DNA from 2 places in the Plantibacter sp. MMLR14_011 genome. Region 2 is predicted to be linked to the other one. Evidence: riboswitches for the same ligand, from Rfam matches in the RefSeq annotation. Region 2 holds a riboswitch; the other holds the start of a gene.

Region 1 (7,554 bases), on a different contig from region 2:
CGAGCCAGTCCACACCGTCACCGCGCCCGATGAGGCGGTCCGTGCGCTGCACCACCGGCGCGTCGAGCCACAGCACCGTGTCGGCGAGCACCCGCGACGACCGCGACGACGACCCGCAACCCTCGACGACGAGTGGACGGTCGCTCGGCACGAGGTGCACCTCCGCACGGGCGGACCGTTCCCAGTCCCAGCGCCGCCACTCCCCCGCGCGTCGCTCGGCGAACGGTCTGAGGATCCACTCGACGAGGAGTCGAGCACCTTCCTCGAGCCCTTCCCACCCCGGATACAGGTCGTCCATGTGGATGACCGTACTGTCGGTCAACGCGGACGCCACCGAAGAGGCGAGCGTCGTCTTCCCCGTGCCCGAGCGACCGTCGACGAGCAGGACCGGCGGGACCGCGCTCACTGGCCCACGACCCGGAACGTACCGGCGAGGACCGCCGTGGACAGCGCGAGGGCCATGATCACGATCGTCACCAGGACGGCAATGAGATCGGCCCGGCCCAGGCGGGACGGTCTGGCCCAGGTGCGTTCGATCGGTGCCCCGAACCCCCGCGCCTCCATCGCCGTCGCGAGTTTGCTCCCCCGTCGTATTGCGAACACCAGCAGGACGAAGGCCATGGAGGCGAACCGGCGGACCACTCCCCGGTCCCCCAAGCCACGGGCACGACGGGCGAGCGCGAGACTGCGCCAGTCGTCGATGAAGAGTCCGAGCATCCGCGCTCCAGCGAGGATCCCGAGCACGAACCTCGACGGCAGCTTCGCGATCTGGGACAGGCCGTCGGCCAGATCGGTCGGGTCCACCCGCGCGAAGAGCAGGATCGTCGGGAGACCGAGCGCCAACACGCGGATCGTCACGGCGACCGCCAGCTCGATCGAGTTGTCCGTCACGCGGACGAACCCGAGCGACAGGTACTCCGTCCCTCCCGGCTTCGCGTACAACAGCATGCTGATCCCGCCGATGGGCGCGAAGACGAGCACCGGCAGGGCCCGCTTCAGCAACGCGGTGAACCGCAGGCCGGAGAGCGGGAACAGCATCACTTCGAGCAGGACCGCCGTGCTCGCACTCACCCAGTCGATCGTCAGCAGCAACGGGACGGACAGGATCAGGACGGCCAGCACCTTCGTCACCGGATTCACCCGATCGAGCGGCGGTCGATGGTGCAGCACCGTCGAGCGCTCCGCTGCCGTGAGGCTCGTCATGCGGCCCGCCTCCGGAGCTCCGGCGGTTCGAGGAGGATGCGATGGTCGCCCAGATGCTCGACGACCCCCGCGTCATGCGTGACGGAGACGATCGTCGCGCCGCGTTCGAGCTCGTGCTGCAGCAGGCGGACGAGTGACAACCACGTGCGTCGATCCTGCCCGAACGTCGGTTCGTCGAGGACCATGACCGCCGGCCGGGCGGCGAGGACGGTGGCCACCGACAACCGGCGCTTCTGACCCCCCGAGAGACTGAACGGGTTCGCCTCGGCGAGACGACCGAGACCGAGCGCATCGAGGATCTCGGAGACCCGCTCGTCGATGGCGGTCCGGGACCAGCGGAGGGCCTGCAGGCCGACACCGAGCTCGTTCCGCACGGTCGATGAGACGAACTGGTGCTCGGGATCCTGGAAGACCGTCCCGATGCGCGTGAGCAACTCGGTCGACTTCCAGCGGATCGGCCGGGATCCCAGCCTGCCGGCGAGCTGCGGAGCGGCGGTCACCGTCCCCGTGATCTCCGGCAGCAGTCCCGCCAGCGTGAGCGCGAGCGTGGACTTCCCCGCGCCGTTGGGGCCGACGATGACGGTCCCCGCGCCTTCGGGCACCGCGAGCCCCAGGTGCTCCTGTACCGGCTGCTTCCGCGTTCGACCGATCGCCAGGTCGTCGGTCGTGATGACCGCCGCTGATGGGCCGGACACCGGACGAGGGGCCAACCCCAGCGGGATGCCCGGCACCCAGACGCCCGCATCGGCCAGGCGCTGCCCGACGTCGTCGAGGACGAGGTCGGGTGGCCCGTCGGCGAGGACACCGCCGTCGGCGTCGAGCACGACGACCCTGGTCATCAGCTCGCGCCAGACGTCGACGCGGTGTTCGATGACGACCAGGGTGGACGAACCGTCATCGACCAGCCGAGCGACGGCGTCCCGCACCTCGGCCACCCCGGCCGGGTCGAGGTTCGCGGTCGGTTCGTCGAGCAGGAGGAGCGAGGGGTGCATGGCGAGTACGCCGGCGAGGGCCAGCCGCTGTTTCTGACCACCGGACAGCGCCGAGGTCGAGTGGTCCAGCGGCAGGTCCAGTCCGACGGCCTCCAGCGAGGCGTCCACGCGGCGCCAGATCTCCTCGCGCTCGACGCCGAGGTTCTCGCAGCCGAAGGCGACGTCGTCGCCGACCTTGGACAGGATCACCTGCGAGTCGGGATCCTGCAGCACGAGCCCGATGCGACCCCTCGCTCGTTCAGGCGGAACGCCGTCCACGAGGAGCGTGCCGTGGGACTCCCCCTCGTCCGCACCGCCGAGGACGCCGGCGAGTGCGTGGATCAGCGTCGACTTGCCGGCACCGGACCCCCCCAGGAGGAGGACCCGTTCGCCCGGTTCGATCACGAGGTCGAGGTCGCACACCGCCCAGGCCTTCCGACCGGCATGACGCCACCCCCAGTCCCGCGCGACGACGCGCGCCGGACCGGTAGCTCCCGGCACGATCAAACCTCGCGCCGAGCGTCCCGCCCCGACGCGAACCGACTGAGCGCTCCGGTCGACGCGAGTGCCCTGACGAGGGCCCAGCCGACGACACCGGCGAGGATCGCGCCCGAGACGAGCAGCGAACCGAGGTAGATCGCGTTGAACTCGACACCCTTCTCGAGGTTGCCCGACATGACGAGTTCGAGGAGCCACGCGCCGGCCCCGGCACCCGCCCCGGCGAGGATCGCCGGAACGAGGCCGAAGCGCTTGTACGCGAACGCCGCGAACACCAGCTCGGCACCGAGGCCCTGAGCGAGCCCGGAGTACACCGTCGTGATGCCCCATGCGTTGCCGATGAGGGCGGAGACGATCGCCCCGATGGTCTCGACGAGGAGGGCAGCGCCGGGCTTCCGGATGATGAGTCCGCCGAGCACCCCGCCGAGGAGCCAGATCCCGACGGCGATCCCGCCGAAACCGGGCGTGACGGCGCTGGCACCCGCGTACCAGAGTGATCCGATCGTGTTCCACGCCCAGAAGATGAGGCCGGTCGCGACGCCGAGTACGGCGACCACGACGATGTCGACGACCCTCCAGCGCAAGGTCCGCGACACAGCGCGTTCAGAGGGTGAGATCTTGGTCGATGCTGACACGATACGTGCCCTTCCTGTAGACGGAAAAGAGCACGGGATAGCGAGAAATGGTCTCCCTGCGCTGGCATGATCCAGATCAGGTTCGACGGTCGAAGGCGAATACCTTCCTCTCAGCCCGGTTCACCGGACTCCCGTGGTGGCACGAGTCTAACCCCTGCCGTGCGCGGTCGCACGACAGGGGTTGGACGGAGGGGGCTACTTCTTGAGGGCCTTGATGAGGCCGGCGAGCGCCTTGCCGCTCACCCAGATGAACGGGATCGCGACGGCGATCAGCGAGATGAGGTTCGGGTCGAAACGGAGACCCTCGTCGGTCTTGATGTAGGCACCGACGGGGATGGAGACGCCACCGCCGCCACCGCCGCTCGGGGCGTCGTCGCCGTCGCCCTCGGAGCCGCCGCCGAAGCCGTAGTACGTCAGCGCGACGGGCACGAGCTTCGTCCCGTCGATGTCCTGCTGCTCCCCATAGGCCGCGGTCACGCCGAGCCCCTTCGCCTGTTCTGCCAGCTTCTCCACGAGATTCGTCATACGGCGAGGCTATCGCTCGGCATCTCCCGGTCCAAGGGGTTGATCCGTGCTCCCAGCACCCTGCGAGTCTCCGCGACTGCCGAGTCCGCGACGCCTCGGCTTGCCGAGGAGGGAGGCGGGGGCGATCGCGAGATCGCCGAACCGGCTTGCGACCCGGTCGATCGTCTGCTCGGCTTCACGCCACTCCTCGTCCGGGTCCCAGAGCCCGGCACCGGCCTCATCGGCCGGGACGAGCTGGTCGACCTTCACCCCCACGAGGCGCACGAGGCGTCCGCCTCGATCGAGGTCGTCGAACAGCGAGGCCGCTTCGTCGTACACCCGCCGGCCCACGTTCGTGGCCTCGCCGATGGTGCGCGACCGGGTGACGACGCTGAAGTCCGCATAGCGCACGCGGATGCTGATCGTCCGGCCGGCGTAGCCGCCCTTCCGGAGTCGGATCGCGACGAGGCCGGCGAGGTTCAGCAGTTCGCGCTTGAGGATGGTCGGGTCGGAGACGTCGGTCGGGAAGGTCACCTCGTGGCTGACGCTCTTCTCGCGTCGTGCCAGCTCGATGCCGCGCGGATCGATCCCGTTCGCGAGCTCGAGGAGTCGGCGACCGGAGGCTTCGCCGACCGCGCGCTGGAGCATCGGAAGCGGGGTGGAGGCGAGCTGACCGATGGTCCGGATGCCCCGGTTCGTCAGCTGCTCCTCCGTCCGACCACCGACGCCCCACAGTGCACCGACCGGCAACGGGTGGAGGAACGCCAGGGTCTCGTCGGCCGGCACGACCAGCAGACCGTCGGGCTTGGACAGGCCGGAGGCGAGCTTCGCGACGTACTTCGTCGCCGCCAGGCCCACCGAGCACGGCAAGCCGGTCGCGTCGAGGACCCGTTGCTTCACGAGCGCGGCGATCGTCCGCGGGCTCCCGAGCAACCGGACCGCGCCGGAGACGTCGAGGAAGGCCTCGTCGATGCTCAGGGGTTCGACGAGCGGCGTGACCGACTCGAACACCTCCATCACCCGGTCGGAGTACTCGCGGTACCTGCCGTGGTGGGGCGGCAGCACGACGGCGCTCGGACAGAGCCGCATCGCCTGGGACACCGGCATCGCCGCGCGCACGCCGTACCGGCGTGCCTCGTAGCTGGCGGAGGTGACGACCGACCGCCCCTCCTTGTTGCCCACGATGATCGGCAGACCGCGCAGCTCGGGCCGTTCCAAGAGCTCGACCGAGACGAAGAACGCGTCCATGTCGACATGGAGGATGGGGGTACCGCTGTCGTCGGCATCGTGCGCCGAGACGCGACGAGACGCTCCATCCTGCCGACTCATACCTCCATTGTCGCAGTCGCCTCCGACACGCTCTCCACAAGGGCCGAGGCGGGAGCGCCCGGCGACGCTAGGCTGTCCGGCGATGAGCACGCGAACGCGGACCGGGTCGGCCCCGGCGGTCCCAGACCTCTCCGGGCGGGACCTCGCCCTCGACCTCGTGCGCGTGGCCTGCGTCGTCACGGTGGTCGTCGTCCACCTCCTGATGGTCGCCGTGGCGATCGAGCCGGACGGCGCGATCGGCATCTCCCGGGCGCTCGAGCAGCAGCCGTGGTTCGACACGGGCACCTGGTTCGGCCAGATCATGCCGCTGTTCTTCATCGTGGGCGGCTTCGCGACGATCACCGGCTGGCGCAGCACCGTCCGACGTGGTGGCGGGACCAGCGACTTCCTCCGGTCCCGGGTCTTCCGACTCGCCCTGCCGACGATCCCGGTCCTGCTCTTCCTCGCCGTCGGACTCTGGCTCGCCGGGGCGCTCGGTGTCGACCCCGCCATCATCGAGGCCGTCGCCGCAGGCGTCGGGTCCCCACTCTGGTTCCTGGCCGCCTACCTGCTGTGCCAGGCGGTCGCGCCCTTCCTGGCCACCTGGCACGACCGCCACCCCGTCCTGACCTGTGCGGCACTGCTGGCCGGTGTGATCCTCGTCGACGTCGTCCGGTACTCGACCGGCCTCCTCGGCATCGGTCTCGTCAACCTGGTGTTCGTCTGGCCACTGCTGCAGCAGTTCGGGTTCTTCCTGGCCGATGGTCGTCTCCGCACCGTCCCTCGCCTCGTCCTCGTGGCCGTGGTGCTCGTCTCCTACGGTGCGCTCGTGCCGATCACGACCTGGCTGCCGTACTCGACCAGCATGCTCGGCAACCTCAACCCACCGACCCTCCCCCTCGTCGTCCTCGGCATCGGGCAGCTCGCCCTGCTCGCCCTGGTGCACCCGCTGCTCACGGCGATCATGCGGACCCGCGCCGCGCGAGCCGTCGTCTTCCTCATCGGGTCCCGGCTGATGACGGTGTACCTCTGGCATCTCCCCCTGATCATCGCGGTCGCCGGTCTCCAGCTCGCCCTCGGCATCCCCTTCGCGGAACCGCTGAGCGCCGCGTGGTGGTGGACCCGGCCGGTCGTGCTGCTCGTCGTCGCGGTCCTGCTCGCGGGCGTCGGCACACTCCTCGGCCGCGTCGAGCACCCCCGCAAGCTGCGCCTCGACCCGGAGCGCAAGCCGACACACGTCGCCGTGTGGATCGCGCTCGCGAGCGCCTTCATCATGCCCTTCGCGGAGATCTCCCACCCGCTCACCGCCGCGATGGCGGCTGCCGGCGCTGTCGGCTCGATCATCGCGGTCGTGCTTCTGAACCCGACCCGTCGGCCGGTCGAGCGCGTCGCGAGCGGATCAGACCAGGCCGTGGACCAGCGGCCGTAGCCATTCGCGGAAGGCCTCCCGGTCGTCCCGGAGCGACTCACTGACCACGATCGTGTCGGGCGCGACCACCCAGGCCCCCGGTCGGCAGATCGGAAGCACCTCGAGGTCCAACCGGAACGAGCTGGATTGCCGACGCAACTCGAACTGGCGCTCGCGGATGAGTTCGTAGACGTCGGTGAGACGGCTCGGCGATCGACCTGCGAGCGCGCGTTCGTACTCACGGATACGAGCCGACGCCCATCGGTGCGCCTCGTCGTACGCCCGGTAGGCGAGCTCCTGCAGGTCGAGGGCTCGATCGAACACCTCGAAGTGTGGTGGACGGACCTCGGCCATGAAGAGGCGCGTGTCGCGACGAGCGATCCCGGTCCACCAGCCGTCGAACTGGACCGCGAGCGCGTCGAGGTCGAGGCCGGCGACGTCGATCCGCTCCAGCCCCGGCGTGACGGCGGGAAGCTGCGCGACGCATCGCTCCCCGAGCCCTGCCATGTCGCGGAACGCGAGCGCCAGCATGAGGGCCATCGGAGCGTCTTCCGTGACCTGCCACCGCATGGTGCCTTCGACCAGCATGGCGGAAGTGTATGCCGGGCCAGCAGTCGGCACCAGGGCTTCCCCTGGCCGACGACATCGGGCCCGTGCCGCCGTCGTCGACGCTGGCACGGGCCCGATGGTGCAGCAGTGACCGCTACTGCGAGGCGCGTTCCAGGACGAGTTCGCGCACACGTGCCGCATCGGCCTGTCCGCGCATCGCCTTCATCACGGCGCCGATGACCGCGCCGGCCGCCTGGACCTTGCCGTCGCGGATCTTGGCGAGGACGTCAGGCTGAGCGGCCAGTGCCTCGTCGATGGCGGCGATCAGCGGACCGTCGTCGGACACGAGCGCGAGACCGCGAGCGTCGATGACCTCCTGAGGAGTGCCCTCCCCGTCGATGACGCCCTCGAGCACCTGGCGCGCGAGCTTGTCGTTGAGCGTTCCGTCCTCGACGAGCGCAGCGAGTGCCGCGACGTG
Region 2 (7,554 bases):
GGCGACTACCACGGCTCGAGCCGACCCCCGTAAACGGGACAGAGGGGTTTCGCAGGCGACGGGTGTCCGTTTATCCTGGCGCCCATGACCCGCCGCATCGGAGCCGCTGTGCTCGCCTTGCTCGGAGCCTCCGCGCTCGCCCTCACCGCAGCCGTCCCGGCGGCCTCCGCCGCGACCACGTCGAGCTGGGCGACGTGGCCCACGTTCTCCGGTGCATCGGGGTCGTACCAGGGCACCATGACCCTGGCCGGTCAGCCCGCCCTCACCGCGGCGTTGACGAGCGACTCGGCCGGTGGCGGTGGCGTCGGCGTCATCTCCGGCGCCTCGACCTGGCTGGCGGCCTCGACCCCTGTCGGTGCCAAGTACGGCAGCAGCCGGGATCAGCCCTACCTCAACCTCCGCCCGAAGGCGAACAACGCGGCGTCGCCCTCGACCACGACCTACTCCTTCGCGACGCCGACGCCGCCGTCCGGCTGGACCTTCGTCCTCGGCGACATCGACGCCGACCAGGTCACCGTGACGGCGATCGGTCCCGACGGCGCGGCGCTCACCCCTGACGAGCTCGGGTTCAACGGCGGCTTCAACTACTGCGCTCCCGGCCTGGTCGGCAAGCCGTCCTGCACCGGATCCGCAACGGACGTCCCCACCTGGGACCCGACGACGCAGGTACTCCACGGCAACGACGCCGCTGCGGACACCGCCGGCGCGGCAGGGTGGTTCGAACCCTCCGCCCCGATCTCCAGCCTCACCTTCTCGTTCCGGCAGCGGTCGGGCGCGCCCGTCTACCAGGCGTGGTTCGCGTCGATCGCGCGTGACGTGACCGGCACCGTGACCGACCAGACCGCGGGCCCGCTGGACGGCGTCGGCGTCCGGCTCATCGACCGCGACGGCCGGGTGGTGGCGTCGACCACGACCGCGGGTGGCGGCACGTACACCTTCGCCGGCTACTTCGCGACCGACGGCGACACGGTGCAGCTCGTCCCGCCGACCGGCAAGATCGCCGTCGGTCCTGCACGTGCCGCAGTTGACCTCACGGACACCGACGCCGTCGCGGACTTCACCGTCCGCGACATCGTGCCCGTCGCCGTGTCGGGGACCGCACTCGACACGGACGGCGTCCCGATCGTCGGTGCCACCGTCACCATCGACGGTGTCGGCAGCGTCACCACCCTCACCGACGGGAACTACCTCTTCGACACCGTGCCGGTCGGCGACCACTCGGTGGTCATCACGCCACCGTCCGGGTACGCGATCCAGACCGCACCGGCGTCGTTCACCGTGCCGGTCGGCAGCGGGACGCCCATCACCGAGCAGGACTTCGTGCTCGTCGCGAACCCCAGCCTCGGCGGCGTGGTCAGCTCCGGCGGGGTCGGTGTGGCCGGCGTCACCGTGAGCGTCGACGGTCCGAACGGTGTCGAGCGCGCCGTCACGGCCGCCGACGGTTCCTACCGCTTCCCGCTCCTGCCCGCGGGGTCCTACGAGGTCTCGGTCGTCGCCCCCGAGGGGTACGTCGTCTCCGGAACCGCAAGCCGGGCGGAGGAGCTCGCCGGCGCCGATCTGGACGCGGTCGACTTCGAGCTCGCTCGGCTCGGCACCGTCATCGGCGACGTCCGGACGGACACCGACGCCCCGGTGCCCGCCGCGACGGTCACGGTGACGACGCCGGGCGGCCCGGTCGCCCTGACGACGACGGCCGAGGGGTCCTACGGGCTCGCCGACCTGGCGCCGGGCAGCTACGAGGTCACGCTGACCGTCCCGGTCGGGTACTCCGTGCCCGCGGGTGGCGCCACGACCGCCACCGTCGTCGTCGGCACCGACGGCGCTGTCCAGACGGTGCCCACCTTCGTGCTCGTCGCCGACGCCGTGCTCGGCGGCCTCGCTGGAACGGTCGAGACGGACGCCGGTGCTCCGATCGCGGACGTGACCCTGACCGTCGAGACCTCGGCCGGCCCGGTCGACATCACGACTGACGCCGACGGCGCCTACGGCCTCGACGGACTCGCGCCCGGTTCCTACGAGGTGTCCGTGGCGGTCCCGGCGGGCTACACCGCCGAGGGGGCCACCACGGCGACCGCGGTCGTCGCCGCAGACGGTTCCGTGGTCTCGGTGCCGGCCTTCGTCCTCGTTCCCGACGCCGTCGTGCCCGTGCCGTCGGCGAATCCGAGCGACCCCGCCGTTCCGGGCAACTCGGGTCGCCTGCCCTCGACCGGTGCGGACGCGATGCCGTGGATCGTCGCTGCCGGAGCGCTCTTCGTCCTCGGCGCCGCCGGTGTCGTCACCGCGGCCGTCCTGCGTCGTCGACGCTCGAATCGGGACGAGCTGTCCGGCGAATGACCGTTTGAACGACCCCTCGGGGATGGGAAGGCTCGGCTCGTCCGTAGACTTGGGCGAGCCGCGCCCCACCCAGGAGTGCGGGTCGCACTGCTGAACGGGGATCCGTGGACATCATCGGGTGGGTGAACGACGCCGCGACGGCGCTGCCCGATCCGCTGATCTGGCTCCTCGGGCTCCTGTTCACGACCGCCGAGTCCGGCCTCTGGCTCGGCCTCGTCGTCCCCGGTGAACCGGTGGTGCTCCTCCTCGCGGCCATGCTCGACTCCGCCCCCGGTGCCCTCGTGCTGTTCCTCGTGGTCGCCCTCGGCGGGTCGCTCGGGGATCAGATCGGCTACCTCGTCGGTCGTCGTTCCGGTGGCCGCCTCCGCGACTCGGCCGTCATCCGGCGCCTCGGTGTCGACGGCCTCGACCGCGCGGTCGAGGCGCTCGAGCGACGCGGGGCCCAGGCCGTCTTCCTCACCCGGCTCGTGCCCGTGCTCCGATGCCTGACACCGACCGCCGCGGGGGTCGCCCGCGTGCCCTACCGGTCGTTCCTCGCGGCATCGCTGCTGGGCTCCCTCCTCTGGTCCGCCGTCTACGTCGGGGTCGGCTCCCTCGTCCGTGCCACGCTCGACACGGTCCGCCAGTACCTCGGCGCCACCGGATGGGTGCTGCTGTTCGCGCTCGTCGTCGTGGTGACGATCGTCGCGATCGCCCGATTCCGCCGCGGTGCCGCGATCCCCGGCGACGAGGCGATGATCCCGGTGACGCTGCACGAGAAGACGCCGCTCGCGCGCCTCCGGACGCAGCTGTTCTCCGACGACGACTGGAAGAACCTGCCGAACGCGATCACGGCGGGACGTATCGTCCTCCTACCGGTCTTCGCCGCCCTCGTGATCACCGGCTCCTACTGGGCCGCGCTCGTCGTCGGTGCGGTGGTGTTCCTGAGCGACGTCGCCGACGGACAGATCGCGCGCCGCATGGGCACGGTCTCCGCGCTCGGCACCTGGCTCGACGGGGTCGCCGACCGCCTGACCGTGGTCGTGGTCGCCGCGTCGTTCGCCATCGCGCAGATCATCCCATGGCAGGTGTTCGTGGTCATGATCGTCCCCGACCTCCTGCTCGCGTTCGTCGCCGTCGTCGCGTTCCGCGGGACGCCGGAGGTGCCGGTGAGCATCGCCGGCAAGATCCGGACGGTGTTCCTCTTCGTCGGCTTCTTCGCGCTGCTCACGGGCCTCGCGCTCGGCGGCGGGGATCCGGCGTCGGCGCTCCACCGGGTCTTCGGCGGGGTCGGCTTCGTGGCGATCCTCCTCGGACTCCTCGGCCACTTCGTCGCGGCGACCCAGTATGCGCGACGCATGGTCGTCACCTGGCAGCGACAGGGCGTCCGCGCGGCCCGCTGAGCGCCGCGCCGACCATCGTCGGAGGCCCCCACCGGATGGCACACGGCCACAGCGCAGGCGGCGTCGTTTAGGCTCGGAGCATGCCAGTCGACTATCCGGACCTCGTCATCTTCGACTGCGACGGCACGCTCGTCGACACGGAACGCATCTCCGTCCGGGTGAACCTGCAGCTCCTCAACGAGGTCGGCGGCGACTACACCGAGGCGGAGGTGCGGGAGCTCTTCGTCGGCGCCTCACTCGAGACGTACGCGACGCTGGTCGAGCAGCGCCTCGGGAAGCCGCTCGAGGCCGACTGGATCCAGCGCTGGAGCGACATGTTCCGCGGCATCTGCGAACGTGAGCTCGAGGCCGTCGACGGGGTCGTCGACGCCCTCGACGGTATCGCTGCGACCGGGGTGCCGCTGTGCGTCGCCTCGAACGGGATGCTGCACGACGTCGTCCGCAACCTCGGGCAGGTGGGCATCCACGACCGCTTCGACGGGCGCATCTTCAGCGCGACCGACGTCGCCGTCGGCAAGCCCGCACCCGACCTCTTCCTGCACGCCGCCGCCGACTTCGACACGGCCCCCGAGCGGTGCGCGGTCGTCGAGGACAGCGTCGTCGGCGTCCTGGCTGCCCGTGCGGCCGGCATGACGGTCTACGCCTACGCCGGCGGCATGACGCCCGCCGAGCGGCTCATCGGCGACGGCACCCACGTCTTCGACGACATGCGCCTGCTGCCCGACCTCATCCGCGACACCTGGGCGGCCTCCGCGGCACGCTAGCTGTGCCGCGCTAGCTGCGACTGCGGAGCTCCGGGAAGCCGTCCTCGTCGTCGGGGATCGGCTGCGCCGCGACCGTCGGTGCCGGCGTCGCATCGGACGGTTCGAGATCCTGGGCCGAGGCGTCCTGCTCCTCGGCGCGACGTCGGGTGCGTTCGCCGCCGCGCTTGACCGCGCGGTCGAACAACTGCGGGCCGGTCGTCGCCAGGCGCCTCCAGGGGAGGGTGCCCTCGATCTCGATCTGCAGGGAGAAGCTCAGCAGGGTGCGGATGACGACGATGATCGCGAGGACGAGCGCGTCGGTCAGCGACGGCGTCGACGTGACCGTCTTCACGAGGTCTGCGGCCACGAGGATCTCCAGCCCGAGCAGGATGACCGAGCCGATCGTCTCCCGCAGCATCCGGAAGGCCCGAGCGCCGTCGCGCGTGCTCCACCACAGGCGGGCCGAGAGGGTGACGGCGATCACGAAGCCCACGACCATCGCCCCGACACCGGCGACCTCGAAGACGATGGTGACCAGCTCGAAGAAGTCCATCCCTCCATCATCCTCGCCCGCCCGCTGGACGGGAAGCCGGGCCGACCCGCTAGGGTGGTCGCGAGTGACACGGGGTGCCGATCCCACGACGATCGGCTGAGAACACACCCGTCGAACCTGATCTCGTTAGTCCGAGCGAAGGGATGTCGCGAATGAGCGTTCGCACACCGCAGCAGTCCGCCCACCCGTCCACCGACGACTCGTCCGTCGGCGAGTTCGCGAGCGCGTCCGGGGACCTCCTCGAGCGCCTGCGCGAGCACGCGCCGCTCGTTCAATCGATCACGAACGCCGTGGTGACGAACTTCACCGCGAACGTCCTGCTCGCCATCGGCGCCGCCCCGGCGATGACCGACATCCCCACCGAGGCCGGTCCGTTCGCCCGCATCGCCTCCGGGGTGCTCCTCAATCTCGGGACGCCGCAGGCGGAGCAGCGCGAGGCGATGGTCGAGGCCGCCTCCGCGGCGAACGACGCCGGCACACCGTGGGTGCTCGACCCCGTGGCCGTCGGCTTCCTGCCGGTGCGCACGGCGCTCGCCGCCGACCTCCTCGCGCTCCGGCCGACGGTCGTCCGCGGCAACGCCAGCGAGATCATCGCCCTCGCCGGACTGGGCGCCGGCGGTCGCGGGGTCGACAGCACCGACTCGGTCGACAGCGCGATCGAGGCGGCCACCGCGATCGCCCGCACCTCGGGCGCCGTCGTCGCGATCTCCGGCCCGACGGACGTCATCACCGACGGTGAGCGCATCGTCCGCTGCTCGAACGGGCACGCCTGGCTCACCCTCGTGACGGGCGGTGGCTGTGCCCTCGGTGCCGTACTCGCCGCCTTCGCCTCACTCGACGACGACCGGTTGCTGACGACGGTCGCGGCGACCACCGCGTACACGGTCGCCGCGCAGCTTGCGGCTGCGGAGAGCCGCGGCCCCGGCTCCTTCGCTCCAGCCTTCCTCGACCACCTCCACCTCCTCGAGGCCGACACCGTCCGCAGCCTGGCGGTGATCGCGTGAGCGCCTCGACCACCGCGGACCGGGTCCTCGCGGCCCGTTCGCACGCCGAGCTCGTGCGCCGCGGCATCGCCACCTACCTCGTCACGGACGCCTCGGCCAGCGGGGATCGCGGTGTCCTCGACGTCGTGCGCCGAGCCGTCGACGGCGGGGTGACCGCGGTCCAGCTGCGGGAGAAGACCGCGTCGGCGCGAGCGCTGTTCGACCTGACCGTGCGTGCGGCGGAGGTCGTCGCCGGGCGGGCGCTGCTCCTCGTCGACGACCGGGTGGACGTCTTCCTCGCAGCCCGTTCCGCCGGTGCCGTCGTCCACGGCGTCCACGTGGGTCAGAGCGATCTCCCGGTCGACGCCGTGCGTCGCATCGTGGGACAGGCCGCCGTCGTGGGACTGACGGCGAACACCCCGGCGCACCTCGACGCGGTCGCAGCGCTGTCACCGGGGACCGTCGACTACCTGGGCGTCGGCGTCATCCGCCCGACGACGACGAAGCCGGACCACCCGCAGCCGCTGGGCGTGGAGGGGTTCGCCGCGATCGCCGCCGCGACCCCGCTCCCGTGCGTCGCCATCGGTGGGGTGTCACTGGACGACACGGTCGAGCTCCACGCCGCCGGTGCCGCTGGTCTCGCCGTCGTCTCCGCCATCTGCGCCGCCGACGATCCGGCCGATGCCGCACGGGCGTTCCGCGCGGCGTGGACCGAGGTCTCGGCATGAGCGCCGTGGAACCGTCGACGACGGCGGTGTCCGTGACCTCGAACCGGGTGCACGGCAGACGTCTTGTCGTGGTCCGCGAGACACCCCGGGTGCTGAGCATCGCCGGGACCGACCCGACCGGTGGTGCCGGGATCCAGGCCGACCTCAAGAGCATCGCCGCGAACGGCGGATACGGCATGGCGGTCGTCACCGCGCTCGTCGCGCAGAACACCCGGGGCGTCCGGTCCGTGCACACTCCGCCCGTCGGGTTCCTCCGCGAGCAGTTGGACGCGGTCGCGGACGACGTGGTGATCGACGCGGTCAAGATCGGGATGCTGGGCGATGTCGCGATCATCGACACCGTGTCGACCTGGCTGCAGGAGACCGAGACCGGACCCGTCGTCCTCGACCCGGTGATGGTGGCGACGAGCGGCGACCGTCTCCTCCACCGCGACGCCGAAGCGGCCATGCGCGCGCTCCTGCCGCACGTCGACCTCGTGACCCCGAACCTGCCGGAGCTCGCCGTCCTCGCGGACGAACCGGTGGCGACGAGTTGGGCCGACGCACTCGCGCAGGCGGAGCGGGTCTCGGTGCAGGCGGGCGTGATCGTGCTCGTGAAGGGCGGGCACCTGACGGGGACGACCGCGTGCCCGGATGCGCTCGTCGACGCCACCGGTGGTCTGGGCGACGACCGATCACTCGTCGAGTTCGACGGTCTCCGAGTCGACACACGGAACACCCATGGGACCGGGTGCTCCCTGTCGAGCGCGATGGCCACCCTCGTCGCCCGGTCGGGGTCCTGGACCGAGGCGCTCGGCGAGGCGAAGGCGTGGCTCACGACGAGCCTCCGGC

The links. Region 2 has a riboswitch for thiamine pyrophosphate ahead of thiM (hydroxyethylthiazole kinase). Riboswitches for the same ligand answer to the same signal wherever they lie in the genome.
Region 1: it holds a riboswitch for thiamine pyrophosphate, as region 2 does, so the genes downstream of both, BIU99_RS20255 (ECF transporter S component) here and thiM (hydroxyethylthiazole kinase) in region 2, are expected to answer to the same signal.

What each region holds. Positions count from the first base shown of each region.
Region 1 covers NZ_MJGW01000017.1:141,001-148,554, forward strand. The annotation lists gene BIU99_RS09070 (hypothetical protein) at 1-298, opposite strand, end outside; gene BIU99_RS09075 (energy-coupling factor transporter transmembrane protein EcfT) at 403-1,203, opposite strand; gene BIU99_RS09080 (ABC transporter ATP-binding protein) at 1,200-2,675, opposite strand; gene BIU99_RS20255 (ECF transporter S component) at 2,678-3,268, opposite strand; TPP riboswitch at 3,344-3,452, opposite strand; gene BIU99_RS09090 (hypothetical protein) at 3,503-3,832, opposite strand; gene dinB (DNA polymerase IV) at 3,842-5,140, opposite strand; gene BIU99_RS09100 (acyltransferase) at 5,223-6,548, shown strand; gene BIU99_RS09105 (hypothetical protein) at 6,519-7,115, opposite strand; gene gatB (Asp-tRNA(Asn)/Glu-tRNA(Gln) amidotransferase subunit GatB) at 7,231-7,554, opposite strand, start outside.
Region 2 covers NZ_MJGW01000001.1:134,395-141,948, forward strand. The annotation lists gene BIU99_RS00655 (LPXTG cell wall anchor domain-containing protein) at 85-2,334, shown strand; gene BIU99_RS00660 (CDP-alcohol phosphatidyltransferase family protein) at 2,439-3,716, shown strand; gene BIU99_RS00665 (HAD family phosphatase) at 3,797-4,480, shown strand; gene BIU99_RS00670 (DUF1622 domain-containing protein) at 4,491-5,012, opposite strand; TPP riboswitch at 5,073-5,173, shown strand; gene thiM (hydroxyethylthiazole kinase) at 5,165-6,016, shown strand; gene thiE (thiamine phosphate synthase) at 6,013-6,723, shown strand; gene BIU99_RS00685 (bifunctional hydroxymethylpyrimidine kinase/phosphomethylpyrimidine kinase) at 6,720-7,554, shown strand, end outside.